2 regions of the Thioalkalivibrio sp. ALgr1 genome follow, and region 2 is predicted to be linked to the other one. Evidence: predicted binding sites of a transcription regulator. Region 2 holds the regulator's gene; the other holds the start of a gene.
The links. Region 2 encodes FNR, which switches genes on or off when oxygen is low (the NO sensors DNR and NnrR bind a similar motif). Its sites were predicted from a motif close to TTGATNTANATCAA; they were not measured.
Positions count from the first base shown of each region.

Region 1: hemN (oxygen-independent coproporphyrinogen III oxidase) is a predicted target of FNR. The motif match lies at 1,817-1,830, and genes of this name have one in related genera.

Region 1 covers NZ_KB905137.1:77,255-84,948, reverse strand. The annotation lists gene hpnE (hydroxysqualene dehydroxylase HpnE) at 1-857, opposite strand, end outside; gene hpnD (presqualene diphosphate synthase HpnD) at 870-1,727, opposite strand; gene hemN (oxygen-independent coproporphyrinogen III oxidase) at 1,909-3,297, shown strand; gene hpnC (squalene synthase HpnC) at 3,294-4,172, opposite strand; gene rmuC (DNA recombination protein RmuC) at 4,178-5,515, opposite strand; gene gph (phosphoglycolate phosphatase) at 5,500-6,186, opposite strand; gene ubiG (bifunctional 2-polyprenyl-6-hydroxyphenol methylase/3-demethylubiquinol 3-O-methyltransferase UbiG) at 6,183-6,926, opposite strand; gene F466_RS0112195 (TRZ/ATZ family hydrolase) at 6,938-7,694, opposite strand, start outside.
Region 2 covers NZ_KB905133.1:337,982-345,675, forward strand. The annotation lists gene F466_RS0105970 (TonB-dependent receptor domain-containing protein) at 1-291, opposite strand, end outside; cobalamin riboswitch at 433-682, opposite strand; gene F466_RS0105975 (hypothetical protein) at 728-2,626, opposite strand; gene F466_RS0105980 (cyclopropane-fatty-acyl-phospholipid synthase family protein) at 2,737-3,975, opposite strand; gene fnr (fumarate/nitrate reduction transcriptional regulator Fnr) at 4,231-4,962, shown strand; gene F466_RS0105990 (TIGR02444 family protein) at 4,955-5,440, shown strand; gene F466_RS0105995 (DUF2058 domain-containing protein) at 5,488-6,057, shown strand; gene F466_RS0106000 (DNA mismatch repair protein MutS) at 6,073-7,662, opposite strand.

The DNA of each region.
Region 1 (7,694 bases), on a different contig from region 2:
AGCTCGGGGGCCTCGGGCAGGAGTCGGGCAGCCGCGCTGGGCGCGGTGGCGAGGATCACCGCGTTGGCATGGGTGACGCGATGGTTGCGGTCGCGGAGCTGGTAGCGGGCCTCCGTGCCCCCGGATTCGATGGCCACAATGCGCCGCCCGGTCTCGATCGTGGCGCCGCGTTCGCGCAGTTCGCGCAGGGCCGGTTCCGGGTACAGCGATCCCAGTGGCCGGGTCGGGATGAGCAGCCGGGCGTCGTCCGGCCCGTGGTTGAGGGCCAGACGCAGCACGTTCTGGAAGATCTGTGCCGAGGCGCTGCGGGTCGGCGTGTTCATGACTGCGAGGCACAGCGGTTCCCAGAGCTGGCGGATCAGCGTGTCCGGCTGATGCCGCGCCTGCAGCCATTCGAGTACGTCGAGGTCCTCGTCCAGCGGCCGATGCAGGATCGAGGCCGCCCCCAAAAGGGCCGGGAGGCGCCTGTGCAGCGCGGTGCCCGCGAGGCTTTGCCACAGGCCCCTGGCGAGGGCGGGCAGGCGTGGCGACCGGGGCTCCAGGCCAAAGGCCGGATGAGGGCGGCCCGGCGCATGCATGCGCAGTCCGAACGGCAGGGCCGCAAAGGCGCGCTCCGGGTCGGTGCCGACCGAGCGCAGTTGTTCCAGGGTGGCGTGACAGGCGCCGACCAGCACGTGCTGGCCGTTGTCCAGTTCGGCGCCATCGCGGTTCAGGCTGCGGGCCCGCCCGCCCGCGGTGGCGGCGGCCTCGATCAGGTGGACCGCGATGCCGGCCCGGGCCAGGGTCAGCGCGGCGGTCAGACCGGCCCAGCCGGCGCCGAGCACGACGACCGGATGCGATGCGGGAACGGCAGCCATGGGGCGGGCCGGTCAGCCCGCGCGGCGGTAGTCGCGCTTCAGTCGGCGCGCAGTGCGCCAGGCGATCCAGAGCTTGCGGATCGGGGTCAGCCGCACGCGGTGCTCCAGCACGCGATAGCCATCGTCCTGGATCTCGTCGAGCAGGGTGCGGTAGATCGCGGCCATGATCAGGCCCGGGCGCTGGGCGTAGCGGTCCTCGGCGGGCAGGTGCTCCTCCGCGCGCTGATAGTAGCGGCGGGCCCGTTCGGCCTGCTCGGCGAACAGGGCGCGGTGGCGGTCGTCTGTAACGTTAAGCTGGAATTCCTCGGGCTTTACGCCGTGCTTTTTCAGCTCGTCCAGCGGGATGTAGACCCGGCCGCGCATCGCGTCTTCGTGGACGTCGCGCAGGATGTTGGTCAGCTGCAGGGCCATCCCCAGGTCATGCGCGTATTTCAGCGTGCGCCGGTCCGAGAAGCCGAAGATATGGGCGGACAGGATCCCGACCACACTGGCCGCGCGGTAGCAGTACAGCGACAGCGTGGTGAAGTCGGGATAGCTGTCGTAGTCGAGATCCATCTGCATGCCGTCGATGATCTCGTCGAAATACTCGCGGCTGAGATCGAACGGCGCCAGATGCGGTTGCAGGGCCTGGGTGATCGGGTGGCGCGGCTGATGGTCGAACAGACGCTCGATCTCCTCGCGCCACCACTGGAGCTTGGTGCGCGCCACGCTCTCCTCGCTGACCTCGTCGACGATGTCGTCCACCTCGCGGCAGAACGCGTACAGCGCGGTGATCGCACGGCGCCGGTCGGGCTCCAGGAACCGGAATGCGTAGTAGAAGCTGGAGCCGCTCTTCGCGGCCTTCTCCTCGCAATATTCGTCGGGGGACATACGCGCTCGGGATCGGGGTTCCGTCTTGGGACGGCAAGGCTAGCACAGCAGGGCCGGGATGCGGATGGCGGCGGTGATCGAAGCCACGTTTGACATACATCAACCGTACCCGGCTGGAGGCCGCGTAGGGTGGGGGTGTCAGGGTGGCGCAAGGGCCCGCCCTCCCGTTGCGGAGAGTCGTATGGAACAACGTCTGGTATTCGATCCCGAGGTGCTGCGCCGCTATGACGTGAGCGGGCCTCGTTATACGTCCTACCCAACGGCTCCGCAGTTCCATGAGGGGTTTGACGCGCAGGCCTATGCGCGGGTGGCGCGGGCGACGAATGCCGAAGGTGCAGCGCGCCCGTTGTCGCTCTACGTCCACGTGCCCTTCTGCGACACGGTGTGTTTCTACTGTGCCTGCAACAAGGTGATTACCGGCAATTATCGGCGCGCGACGAGCTATCTCGACTCGTTGGAGCAGGAGATCGCCCTGCAGGGCGGGCTGTTCGATCGCGATCGGCCGGTGCGCCAGCTGCACTTCGGGGGCGGGACGCCGACGTATCTGTCCGACGAGGACCTGACCCGGGTCATGAAGGCCCTGGGCCGGCATTTCACGCTGGAGACCGGTCCGGAGCGGGAATTCTCGATCGAGATTGATCCCCGTGCCGTACGCCCCGGCACCCTGCCGCTCCTGGCGTCGCTGGGCTTCAACCGCATCAGTGTCGGGGTGCAGGATGTCGATCCGGCCGTGCAGAAGGCCGTCAACCGCATCCAGCCGTTCGAGGTCACCGAGCAGGCGGTACGCCAGGCGCGCGAGCAAGGCTTTACCTCCACCAACCTGGACCTGATCTACGGGCTGCCCCTGCAGACGGTCGACACGTTCTCCGCGACACTGGACCGCGTGCTGGAACTGCGCCCGGAACGGCTGGCCGTGTACAACTACGCGCACCTGCCGGAGCTGTTCAAGACGCAGCGCCAGATCCGCGACGGCGACCTCCCGCCGGCCACGGAGCGGCTCGCGATCCTTGAGATGACCATCCAGCGACTGACCGACGCGGGGTATGTGTACATCGGCATGGATCACTTTGCGCTGCCCGATGACGAACTCGCGATCGCCCAGCGCGCGGGCACACTGCAGCGAAACTTCCAGGGCTACTCGACGCGCGCGGAGTACGACCTCGTGGCACTGGGGCCGACCGCCATTGGCAAGGTCGGGGACAGCTACAGCCAGAATCTGCGCGAGGTCGATGCCTATCAGGAACGGCTGGCATCCGGCCGGCTGCCCGTGTTCCGCGGCCTGGAGCTGAGCGCGGATGACCGCCTGCGGCGCGCCGTGATCAGCGAGTTGATGTGTCACTCGAGGGTCGATTTCGGCGGCATCGAGGCCGCATTCGGCATCGACTTCCGGGAGACCTTTGGCGATGCCCTGGACCGTCTGGCCGAGATGGAGGCCGACGGCCTCGTCACCATCGGCAGCGACTGCCTGGAGGTCCAGCCACGCGGCCGGCTCCTGCTCCGCAACATCGCCATGGCCTTCGACGCCTACCTGAACCGCGAAGCGCAGCGCCGCTACTCCAAGGTCGTCTAGCTTGTGTTACGCCTGCGGCGGCGGGGGCGCAGGCTGTGGGCGAGGATGATCCAGGCGTCGCGGGTGCGCAGGCGTGGGCGGGCGAATACGTCGTCCTGCTGGCGCAGGCGCCAGAGTACGCGGGCGCCGCCGTTGATGATTGCGCGGATCTCCAGGCCCATGCGTCCGCGCAGCATGCCGCCGAGCGGTGCCCCGGCGCGCAGCAGGCGATCGGCGCGTGCGTACTGGAACTGCATCAGGTTGCGTAACTGAAAGGTCGTCTGGCCGCCCGTGATCATCTCCTCGCTGACGCCGTACTGTGCCATCTCGTTCTGCGGCAGGTAGATCCGGTTGTTCTCGGTGATGTCCTGGTGCAGATCCTGATAAAAGTTGATCAGTTGCAGGGCCGAGCAGACCGCGTCGGAGTAGCCAATCATCTCCTCGGTCGGGTTGCCGTCGAGGTACAGCATCAGCCGCCCGACCGGGTTGGCGGAGCGGCGGCAGTACTCCATGACCTCGCCAAAGGTCGCGTAGCGCTTCTGTTCCAGGTCCTGGATGAAGGCGTCGACCAGATCGACGAACGGGGCGGCGGGCAGGCTGAAACGCTGCCGCGCATCGGCCAGCGCGATCCATTCCGGCTCGGATTCCGCGGCCGGGTCTTCGAGGATCTGCACGCGTTCCTGCATGGCGATCAGGTCGGCACGCCGCTCGTCGACCGGGCGCTGGTCCTCGTCGGCGAGGTCGTCGGCATCGCGAGCGAAGCAGTAGATCGCGGCGACCGGCCCGCGCAGGCGCGCGGGCAGCAGCCAGGAGGCGACCGGGAAGTTCTCGTAGTGCTCCGCCGCACGGCGCTGGCAGTGGCGGTACGCGGCGCGGATGTCGGGGCGGCCCGCCATGCGGCTCAGTCCCGCGAGCCCGTGTCCGGAGCGGTGTCGCCGTCCGGGTTGTCGTCCGGGAGGTTCGCGTCGACGGGCTGGCGGGCGTGATTGTTCAGGGTATCCGGCGCCTCCGGGTTCTTGCGCGCGCGGATACCCAGCTCCTGGAACCGTCGGGCGCTCGGCATGACCTGGCGCTCCAGGCTGCCTATGGTTTTGTTGAAGGCGTCGGTGCTCTGGTCCAGCGCCTTGCCGAGGCGCGCCAGGTGTTCGGTCATGGTGCCCAGGCGGTGGGAGAGCTCCGCCCCGAGATCACGAATCTCCAGCGCGTGCTCGGTGAGCTGCGCCTGTTGCCAGCCGTACTCGACCGTGCGCAGCAGGGCGATCAGCGTGCTCGGGGTCGCGAGCAAAACCTGGCGTTCCAGGGCGTATTCCAGGAGACCGGGTTCGTGTTCCAGCGCGGCGGCCAGGAACGGGTCGCCGGGCAGGAACAGGACGGCGAACTCGGGGGATTGCTCGACGCTGGCCCAGTACTGCTTGCTGGAGAGCTCGGTGACGCGCGAGCGCAAGTGCTGGGCATGACGCTTGAAGGCCGCTGCGCGCGGTTCCGGGTCGGCCGCGGCGACGGCGTCGAGATAGGCATCCAGCGGTGTCTTGGCATCCACGACCAGGGCGCGATTGCCGGGCATGTGCACCAGCAGGTCCGGGCGTTGGCGGCCGCCGTCGCCGTCCAGCGGCGGCTGTTCGGTGAAGTCGCAGTGCGCCGAGAGGCCGGCCAGCTCCACCGCGCGCTTGAGGGTGAGCTCGCCCCAGCGCCCACGCACGCCGGGACGTGACAGGGCCTGCACCAGGTTGTGGGCCTCACGCTGGAGCGTGGCGTTGTCCGAGCTCAGGCGCTGGATCTGTTCATTCAGTGCGGCGAAGGCCTGTGCCCGCGAGCGCTCCATCGCGTTGATCTCGGCCTCGGTCTTGCCCAGCGTCTCGCGGATGGGCTTGAGCATCGCCTCGACCTTGTTCTCCGAGCGCTCGATCTCGTTCTGACCTTCGCTGAGCTTCTGCGACAGGATTGACTGGGCCAGGCGCAGGAACTGGTTGGAGTTGGCCTCCAGCGCCTCGCTGGCGAGCGCCGAGAAGGAGCGGTCGAGTTCCTGGCGCGCGGTCTCGAAGCTCTGGCGCAGGTCCTCGCGGCGCTGTTCCGCGGCTTCGAGCTCGGCCTCCAGGCGGGCATTGCGCGTCTGCAGATCGCCTACGCGGCGATTCAGGCGCAGTCCGGCCAGGGCATAGCCGAGCACGAGGCCGACCAGGAGGGTCGCCCCGAGCGCGGTCCAGGCGGTGAGGGGGAGTGCGGTCAGCTCGCCAGCCATTGCGGGCCTGCCTTGGCCTGGTGCCAGTCCCAGAAGTCGCCCGGTTGATCGAGGGCGCCATCGGCGCCCCAGCGGTCCGGGTCCTGGGTGGCGTCGATGTAGCCCCAGCGCGCGATCAGCGTGGCCATGCCGGCGGCGCGACCGGCCGCGATATCGCGTTCGGCGTCACCCCAGTAGCAATGTTGTTCGGGCGGGAGCCCCGTCTGGCGTGCGGCCAGCCACATGGGCTCGGGAGCCGGTTTGCGTTGCGGGAGGGTGTCGCCGCTGACGATCGCGGCCAGCCGGGGCGTCAGGCCCAGGGCCTCCAGGAGCGGTTCGGTTAGCCAGGCGGGCTTGTTGGTCACCACACCAAGCGGCCAGCCGCGCTGCTCGCAGGCGTCCAGCACCTGGTCCAGCCCGGGGAAGAGGCTGGTGTCGATGCACAGGTCGCGGGCGTAGATCTCGAGGTAGCGCTGCTTGAGGGCCTCGCGGCGCGCACCCTCGACATCCGGAAAGCCCAGCTGCACAAGGGCCTGGGACCCGTGCGAGACGTGATTGCGCACGGCGTTGAAGGGCAGCGGCGGGCGATCGTTCTCGGCCAGCAGCACGGTGAGCGCGGCGTGCATGTCCGGGGCCGTGTCGAGCAGGGTCCCGTCCAGGTCGAACAGGACCCCGCGGATTTCGCGGCTCATGGGGTCTCGCTGTCGCTGTCCGGGCGGCGCGCGGCCATCAGGTAGTTGACGTCCGTGCGCGGGGCCAGCCGATAGCGGCCGGACAGTGGCGAGTAGGTAAGCCCCGTCATGTCGACGACTTCGAAACGGTGCTTGCGCAGGACCGCGCCCAGCTCCGAGGGGCGGATAAAGCGGCTGAACTCGTGCGTGCCGGTGGGCAGCAGTCGCAGCACGTATTCGGCGCCGACGATCGCCTCGGCGAACGCGCGGGGGGTGCGGTTGATGGTCGAGAGGAACAGCCAGCCACCCGGGCGTACCAGCTGGACCAGGGCGTCGATGACCGCCTCGGGATCGGGCACGTGTTCCAGCATCTCCAGGCAGGTGACCACGTCGTAGTCGCCCGCATGATGCTCGGCATGGGCCTCGGCGGTGGTGTGCAGGTAGTGGATCTCCAGCCCGGAGTCGTGTGCGTGCTCGCGCGCGACCTCCAGGTGTTCGGCCCCGGCATCCAGTGCGGTCACCTGTGCACCGCGCACCGCCATCGCCTCGGACAGGATGCCCGCGCCACAGCCGACATCCAGCACCTTCTTGCCGGCCAGATCGGCGTGCTGGTCGATCCATTCCAGACGCAGGGGGTTGATCGCGTGGAGGGTGGCAAAGGCACCGTTCGGGTCCCACCACTCGTGTGCCCGATGCGTGAACTTGTGCAGTTCGGCGTGATCGACGTTGTCGCCAGTGCTGCTTTGGGATTCGCGGGTCATGGTTATCTCGATTACGCGGCCAGTTCGCGCTGGATTTCCAGCACGCGCGCGCCCCATTCGCGGGCCTCGGCCTGGAGCTCGTCCAGGTCCAGCGTAAGCAGTTCCCGGTCCCTGAGCAATGGCCGTCCTGCGACATGGACGTCGGTTACCGCCTCGCGGGTGGCGGCGTAGACGATCTGGGCGGCGGGCTCGTGCATGGGTTGCAGCTCGATGGCGCTAAGATCGATGCTGACCACGTCGGCCTGCTTGCCCGGTTCCAGGCTGCCGATGCGGTCAGCCAGGCCCAGCGCACGGGCGCTGCCCAGCGTGGCCATCTCCAGCGCGGCGGTGGCGGGCAGGGCCGAGGCGTCGCCACTGACGCCCTTGGCCAGCAGCGCGGCCGTGCGCATCTCCCCGATCATGTCGAGATCGTTGTTGGAGGCGGTACCATCGGTGCCCAGCCCCACGGTCACGCCGGCGCCCAGCAGTTCCGCGACCGGACAGAAGCCCGAGGCGAGCTTGAGATTGGATTCCGGGCAGTGTGCGACCGACACCGGACGCCCTTGCAACAACTCGCGGTCCTGTGCGCTGACCTGGGTCATATGCACGGCGATGAACGGCTGGTCCAGGAGTCCCAGGCGTGCCAGCCGGGCCAGCGGCCGCTCCCCGTGGTCACGTTCGGCATCGGCGATCTCGCCGGCGGTCTCGTGCACATGCATGTGGATGGGGACGGCCAGCTCGCGGGCACGCTCCGCCACGCGCTGCAGGCTCTCGTCCCCGACGGTGTAG
Region 2 (7,694 bases):
CGTGCCACGCGTGTAGACCGAGGTGGTCTTGCCGAAGGCACTGTTCTGGGAGGTCTCGATCCCGGCGCGGCCCTCCAGCAGGTCGGTGAACTGCTGCGGTTGCAGGCGCTCGATCTCTTCGCGGTCGATGACGGTGACCGAGGACAGGGTCTCGTCGACGGTCTGCGCGACGCGCGCGGCCGTGACCTGGACCACGTCGAGGGTGTGCGCTTCGGAATCGGCGTCCGGCGTCTCGGCGAGGACCGGGGTGGTGGCCAGCAGGATGGCCGTGGAAAGTGCTGTGCGTTTCATGTCGTCCGTGTCTCCCGGCGAGCCGCCCGCACGCCGTAAATTCGTCGGGACCACGCAGGCAGGGGGAGAGAGACACGAGGGGGACCGGGCACAGCCGCTATGCGACCAGGCCCGATCATCCGCCTCGCATGCCCGCCGCATGCCGCGCGATCATTCCCTGGCCGGTCTCCGGGCTGACGAGCGTTCCGGTGCGGCGCCTTCCCGAACGATTCCGTTCAGTGGCGTGTGCCGCGACCATCAGAGGCCGTCATGGCCTCTCGCTCGATTACCGTTGCGGGGGCAGCGTCGGATTCGTCCGCAGGCATCCAGATACCTGTAGCGGGCTCACCGAACTTCCCGTTTAACCCCTCGGCGAGACACGCCGAGGGGCACCAGAAAACGCACGAAAGCCTACACAGTTGGTCAAGAAATTACCAGACCCGGGAAATGCGCGGCGTCAGGATCGCTGGGCCTCAGCCTGCACATAACGTGCGCCGCTCTTGAGCAACCGCCCCCAGGACTTGTCCTGCAGCATGGCGTCAAATTCCGGCGACCGTTCGGCACGCAAAGCCACCGGCGCCGCCTGCGCGCCCTCCTCCACCGGATGGGCGGCCAGCATCTCCAGGCGGTCGGGATTGGCGCCATATTGCCGTACCAGGAAATCACGCATGGAGTCGGACAGCGGCAGATGGTAGATGCGCGTCAGACGCAGGGCCAGCCATTCCGCCATACGGCTGAGATCCTGACGCACCATACGCACCATCGCCGAACCCAACCCCGCCTTGGCATCCGCACTCATGCCGACGTACAGGCCTCCGAGATAGGCGGCGGGATTCGCATAGATCGCGCGCTGGATACTCGGGTTGGTCAGGTCGACCAGAGGCTCCAGAATCAGTGCGAGCTGGATGCCGATGCGCTTGGCGGTGTCCGCATCCAGTGGGTGCCCACCAAAGTAGAACAGGTCGCCCTCGCGCCGGATGCCGAGCTCGGACAGGTACTCACAGAACCGGTCGGCCAGGCGCAGCTTCTGGTCGTCCGCCAGCTCGATCACCTCCTCGCTCACGCGGATACCGCGCGCACTGCGCTTGAACCAGCTCTGCTGCCCCTTTCTCTCGACCTGCTGTCGTCGCAGCGCCTCCCAGCGCTCGACCGCGGCGGTATAGCGACTCTGCGCCTGCATGAGCTGGTCCCGCGCCGCGCGCAGGTCTTCGACATGACGCAGCGCCCGCCCCAGCAGGCGGCCTTCCGGCGAATTCACAGCGGGGCGGGACTGTTCCAGTTGCGAAAGTGCATCCAGCACCTCGCGCCCGATACCCAGAGTCGGCGAACGCAGGACCTGCGGATCCAGGCCACTGGCCGGGCTTTGCGCCAGCAACATCGCGAGCGAGCGCAGGCGACTGACCACACCCGCCTGAGCGACGCGGAAACGGTTGCCCTGATACTCCAGCCGATCCAGCGCATGCCCCAACCGCCAACCACCCGACCATTCGAAACTCAGCCGCCGGATCTGCCGCCCGTTGACCATCTCGAAGGCCAGTACAAACATGGCCTGCGTATCATCCAGTGTGCAGCGCGACAGGTCATCCGAGTCCGCCGCTGAAAACAGGCGGTCCAGAAATTGATCGATCCGCCGGACGCCATCCTCACGGGTTGGCGCGACGCCCTGAAGCCGGTCGCGCAGCGGATCCGCCAGTTCGGAGGCATCGTGGTGCAGTTTTTCCAGCGCGGCCAGACGAGCATCCGCAGTGGCATCCACCAGATCCGCGACGCGCGAGCGCAGCCCCAGCCGACGGTAGATCTCGATCTGCTCGGCCGCTGCTGCGAGGCTGGTATCGCCGGTCATCTCGCGCACCGCGACCGCGACGCCTTCCGGCGAGATATCCACCTCATGAAGCAGAACCTCGGCGGCCTTGCGTCGCCGCATGTCCGGCGCCATCTCGGCCATCGCCAGGTCGCGGGTCACGAACAGCAGGTCCGGCAAAAAGTCGATCGTATTGCGCAGCTGATCGCGTGAGCGCTCCTGCCGCTTGCCCCGCGTGGCATCGGCAATAAACCGCGCCAGCAGGCCAATCACCCCGAACAGCAGCGTGTAGACGGCAAAAAAGATGAAATTCTGGGCCGGGGCGGCGTGGCCAAAGCCCAGGAAATAGCCCCCCTGCATCGCGAGGAAGGTCACCGGGCCGGCCGCCCACAGCAGCTGCAGCATGTTGAGCGACCAGGGCACCTTGCGCGCGGTCGCCGCGACCTCGGTGATCCGGCTGCGTCCGGCCGCCTCGATCAGCACATGGTCCTGGCTCGGACTGGCGGCCTGGGGGGCCTCCTGCCGCTGTTGCCGCTTGCGAAACCTGCCAAACACGCGTCGTCCCTGCCCCCTCAGCGTTTCCGTGAAGTGTAGGGAAAACAGACCGGTTGCGGGTGCCCGGTCAGGAAAAAATGTTCAGGGAGCCAGGAAGTAGTCCGCAATCCCTACGCAGCACTGCGACCCCGGACTGCCGCCTCCCCCGGCGGCGTCGAAACCACCTTGGGCGCCTCGTCGGCATACAGATAGTCGCGGGTGAGCGGCACGGCATCCTGCTGTTTGGCCACCTGGATGTGGAACACCACCTGGCGCCACCAGCGGAAGGTCGCCTCGCAACTGGCCAGATAGAACTCCCACATGCGGCAGAAGCGCTCGTCGAAGTGGCCCACTGCCTCGGCACGGATGTTCTGGAACCGCCGATACCACTCGGCGAGCGTCTCCGCATAGTGCAGCCGCCAGAACTCGATATCGGTGGTATGCAGCGGGGTCGGCTCCAACGCCTCCATCACCTCGGACAGTGCCGGGGTATAACCGCCAGGGAAGATGTACTTGCTCAGCCAGGGGTTGGTGGTCCCCGGAGGCCCCTGGCGGCCAATCGTGTGCAGGACGGCCACGCCATCGTCCTTGAGCAGGTCGTTCACCCGCTGGAAGAACGTGCCGTAATTGGGCACGCCGACATGCTCAAACATGCCGACACTGACGATCCGGTCGTACTGGTCGTCGTGTTCGCGGTAGTCCTGATAGAAAAAGCGCACGCGATCGTCCAGCCCGCGGCGCTTCGCCTCGGCCTGGGCCACTCGCAGCTGCTCCCGGGACAGGGTGATTCCGTCCACCTGGACATCGGCGTTCTCGGCCAGGTGAAAGGCCAGCCCACCCCAGCCGCAGCCGATATCCAGCACCCGCTGACCGGGCTCCAGCACCAGCTTCTTGCGCAGCATCGCGCACTTGGCCTGCTGGGCCTCCTCCAGGGTCATGTCCGGGCGCTCGAAATAGGCACAGCTGTAGAACATGCCTTCGTCGAGAAAACGGCGGAACAGCCACTCGTCCACGTCGTAATGATGGGAGATGTTCTGGTAGCTGCGCGCGATACGGTTGCCCTGCTCGAGGACCGCGCGAAACATGCACACCAGCGGGTGCACACGACGCTGGAATCTGGGCGCGAAGTTGCGCATGGCCACATCCAGAAACACCCGGATGCCCTCGGGACCCGGCGACCAGAGCCCGTCCATATAGGTTTCGCCCAGCTGAAACCCGGGATCTCGCGCGATGCGCTTGAGGGCCGCCCGATCATGGACCTGCAGCGTGATCTCGGGTGCCCCCTGCCCGAAACGGCGCTCGCTCCCGTCCGGCTCGCGCAGGATCAGCGTGCCGTGGTGCATGTATTCGTTCAGCATCCGTTCGATCATTGCGTCCCTTCCCATGCGAATCGCCTGCTATATTAAACAGAGTCTAGATATCGCACTCGCTCCGCCGCAAGCCTCTGAATTGGCTGATCCCTGCCACTCCAAAAGGTTCCACACTCACAATACCGGAATTCCTCATACGGGCAACCTCTATACGGGGGCCTCACACACCTTCCCTCACGGGGGCCTCACACACCTTCCCTCACGGGGGCCTCACACACCTTCCCTCACCGATGGCAAAACCGCTAACCTGAGCACATGACACTGCGCCCGACCCAAGCCTGCGAACACTGCACCCTGCGCCAGCTCTGTCTGCCGATGGGGCTGCCACAAAACGAACTCTGGCAACTCGACGAGATCGTGCAGCAACGCCGTCCGATCGAAAAGGGGGCCTTGCTGTTCGGCATGGGCGAGCGCTTCGACACCCTGTTTGCCGTACGCACCGGGGCGTTGAAGACCGTTCTGATCGGCGACGACGGTACCGAGCAAATCACCGGCTTCGCCCTCGCAGGCGATCTGCTGGGGCTGGATGCGATCCACTCCAGAAAACATCCGGTCAGCGCGGTCGCCCTCGAATCCACCAGTGTCTGCGCAGTCCCGTACACCCATGTGGACGACCTCGCCGGCAGGCTTCCGACATTCCGCCAGCACATGATGAACGTGATGAGCCAGGGGCTGGCTCAGGACGAAAGCCTGCATGCCCTGCTCGGGCAGCGCACGGCGGAGCAGCGCCTGGCCACATTCCTCGTCACCCTGTCGGAGCGGCATCGTGCACGGGGCCTGTCCACCGAGCGCTTCTACCTCCCGATGTCGCGCGCCGACATCGCGAACCACCTGGGGCTGACTCAGGAGACCATCAGCCGCCTGTTCACACAGCTGCGCAACCAGGGGGTAATCAACCTGCACACCCGGGATCTCGAGATCCTCGAGCCGACGACCCTGCGCAGCACCGCCGGCGTGACCTTTACGCCCGCCGCCAGTAGTGCCTGAGGCCGCCCGGCCACACGACTTCGACTGCTTCTGGGATTTCGCCCTGCGGATATGGGCCTGCGCCCCCGCACGGAAACGCCTGCTGAACTGGCAGGACGCCCATGAGGTCGATGCCATCCTCGCCCTGTTCGCCCTGTGGTACCCACGGCGAGTACACACACACGACTGGCAGGCGCTGATGCAGGCCGCCGCGCGCTGGCGCGAGCAAACCACCTCGCGCGTGCGCGCCCTGCGCCGCCGTCTCAAGCCCAACAGCCCCGATGAGCGACAACGCCAAGCCCTGTACGACGCCGTGAAAGGGCTGGAGCTGGCTTGCGAGCGCACGGCTGCGATGCGACTGTGTCAGCGCACGCAGGCGCTGGGCAATCCCGCTGCGACCCCCGATCTTGCGCGGCGTTTACACCTGCTGTTTCCCACCCTTCCCATGACCGAGATCCTGGACGGATTACCCGAACTTACACACGTCGGCTGCACATAGCAGAGGTTCGGGCTATCCTCCCGACACATTTTCTACAGGCAAGCGGCATGTCGGACGATCTGCGCAATCAGCTCCTGAAGGCCGGACTGGTGGACGAAAAACAGGTGCGCAAGGCCAAGAGCCAGAAGCACAAGGCCCAGAAGACACAACCGAAAAAGAAAAAGGGCAAGCCCGCCGACGCCGAGGCTAGCGCCGCTGCGGCTCGTCAAGCCGAGCAGGCCCAACGCTCGCGGGAGAAGAACCAGGAACGGCAGGAAAAGGCCGAACGCCGCGCGCGCCGGGCGCAGATTCGCGAGCTGGTGAACCAGCACCTGGCCCCGATCCCCACTGGCGACGCCGCGATCGACTATCACTTCCAGTTCGACGGACAGGTCCGCCACCTGCCGGTGACCGAGGACACCCGCAAGCGCCTGGTCGACGGCCGCGCGGCGCTGGCCGGCCTGGAGCTGCACCCGAGCAAGGGGTTCCGCGTAATCCCGCGCGATATAGCGGACAAGATCCGCGAGCGGGATGCCGAATGGCCGCTGGTTATCCCGGCCGAGGAAAGCGGCGGTTCCGAGCCCGGTCCCGACGACCCGTACAAGGACTACGTCGTCCCCGACGACCTCATGTGGTAACGCCTCGCTCGGGGCTCACGCCTTGCCGGCATCGCCCCCGGCCTGGGCGGTGGGGAGTTCGGCGAAATGCTCGCGCGCACGGGCAACCAGCTGGGCCGGCAGCCCGTTCTTCTCGGCAATCGTAAGACCAAAGGACACACCCGGCTCGCCAATCAGCAGCCGGTAGGTCGGGGACAGCGTCTCGGCATCGAACTGCATCGAGGCGTTCACGATGCCCGCGTGCTGGGCGGCATAGTCCTTCAGGGGCGCCAGGTGGGTATTCACAATCCCGCGCGTGCCACGCGCACGCAACTCGTCCAGCATCGCCATCGCCAGTGCCGCGCCCTCGTCGGGGTCGGTGCCCGTACCCAGCTCGTCCAGCAGGATCAGGGTCTCCGACCCCGCGTGATCAAGAATCCGCTTCAGAACCTCCACATGGCCGGCAAACGTGGACAGGTGGTGGAACAGGCTTTGATGGTCGCCGACATCGACCATCACCTGATCGAAGCGCCCGATGCGGCAGTCCTGCTCGGCCGGGATATGCAGCCCGCACCAGGCCATGGTGACCAGCAGCCCGAGCGTCTTCAGCGCGACCGTCTTGCCGCCGGTATTCGGCCCGGTGATCAGCAACAGGGGCTGCTCGCCATCCAGCCGGATCGACAGCGGCACCGGCTGCGGCCCGTTGCCCTCGGCGAACTGCAACAACAGCAGCGGGTGGTAGGCCTCGATCAGTTCCACCCCGGCCTCCGCCTCCAACCGCGGGGCATGGGCATTCATCTGTGCGGATAGCTGCGCGGCGGCGGATGCCAGGTCGATCCAGGTCAGTGCGGTCAGCATCAGTTCCAGCGGCTCGCCATACTGGCGCACCACGTCGGTCAGCTCGCGCAGCAGGCGCTGCTGCTCGGTATTGATCTGGCTGTTGACCGTATCCAACTGGTTGTTCAGCGGCACCGCCTCGATCGGCTCGACGATCTGGTCGCGCCCGCCCATCGCGGTGCCGCGACGCACACCCTTGACCGCATTGGCCGCCTCGCCACGCAGCACCATCACCGCGCGTTCCTGGTGCCACTGCACCTTCAGCGCGTCCTCGCCCTTTTGCGCGACATCGGAGGCCGCCAGGCGCTTTTTCACCACCGCCTCGACCTCGTAGCGCAGGCGCCCACGCTGCTCGAAGGCCTCGATCAACGCGGGGCTCGCGTCCTCGCGCAGCGACCCGCCGGGGTTCAGGCACGCCGACAGGCGCTCTTCCAGCCCCTCGGGCGGATACAGCTTGTTCAGGTCCGCCGGATAGATCTCGGGGGTGTCCGCCAGTTGATCCGCCAGCTCGCGGGCCTGACGCATGATTGTCTGGAGGTTGTGCAGGGCCTGCACCGGCAGCGCAGCCCCGGGGTTGGACGCCTGGCGCAGCGCCGCGCGCACGTCCGGCAGTTGCCCCAGACGCGGCAGGGTCCCGGCATCCAGACGCTGGCGCGCAACGGTCACCGCGGTCTGCAGTGCGCGCGCCGCATCCAGATTCGGTGCCGGCTCCAGCCCGCGCGCGGCATCCGCGCCGTAGGGCGTCGCGGTCAGGCGCTCCAGCAGACGCTGGATCGCGGGGAATTCGAGGGCCTTCAGATCAACCTGCATGACATACCCTTGTGCATGAATTCTCTACCATG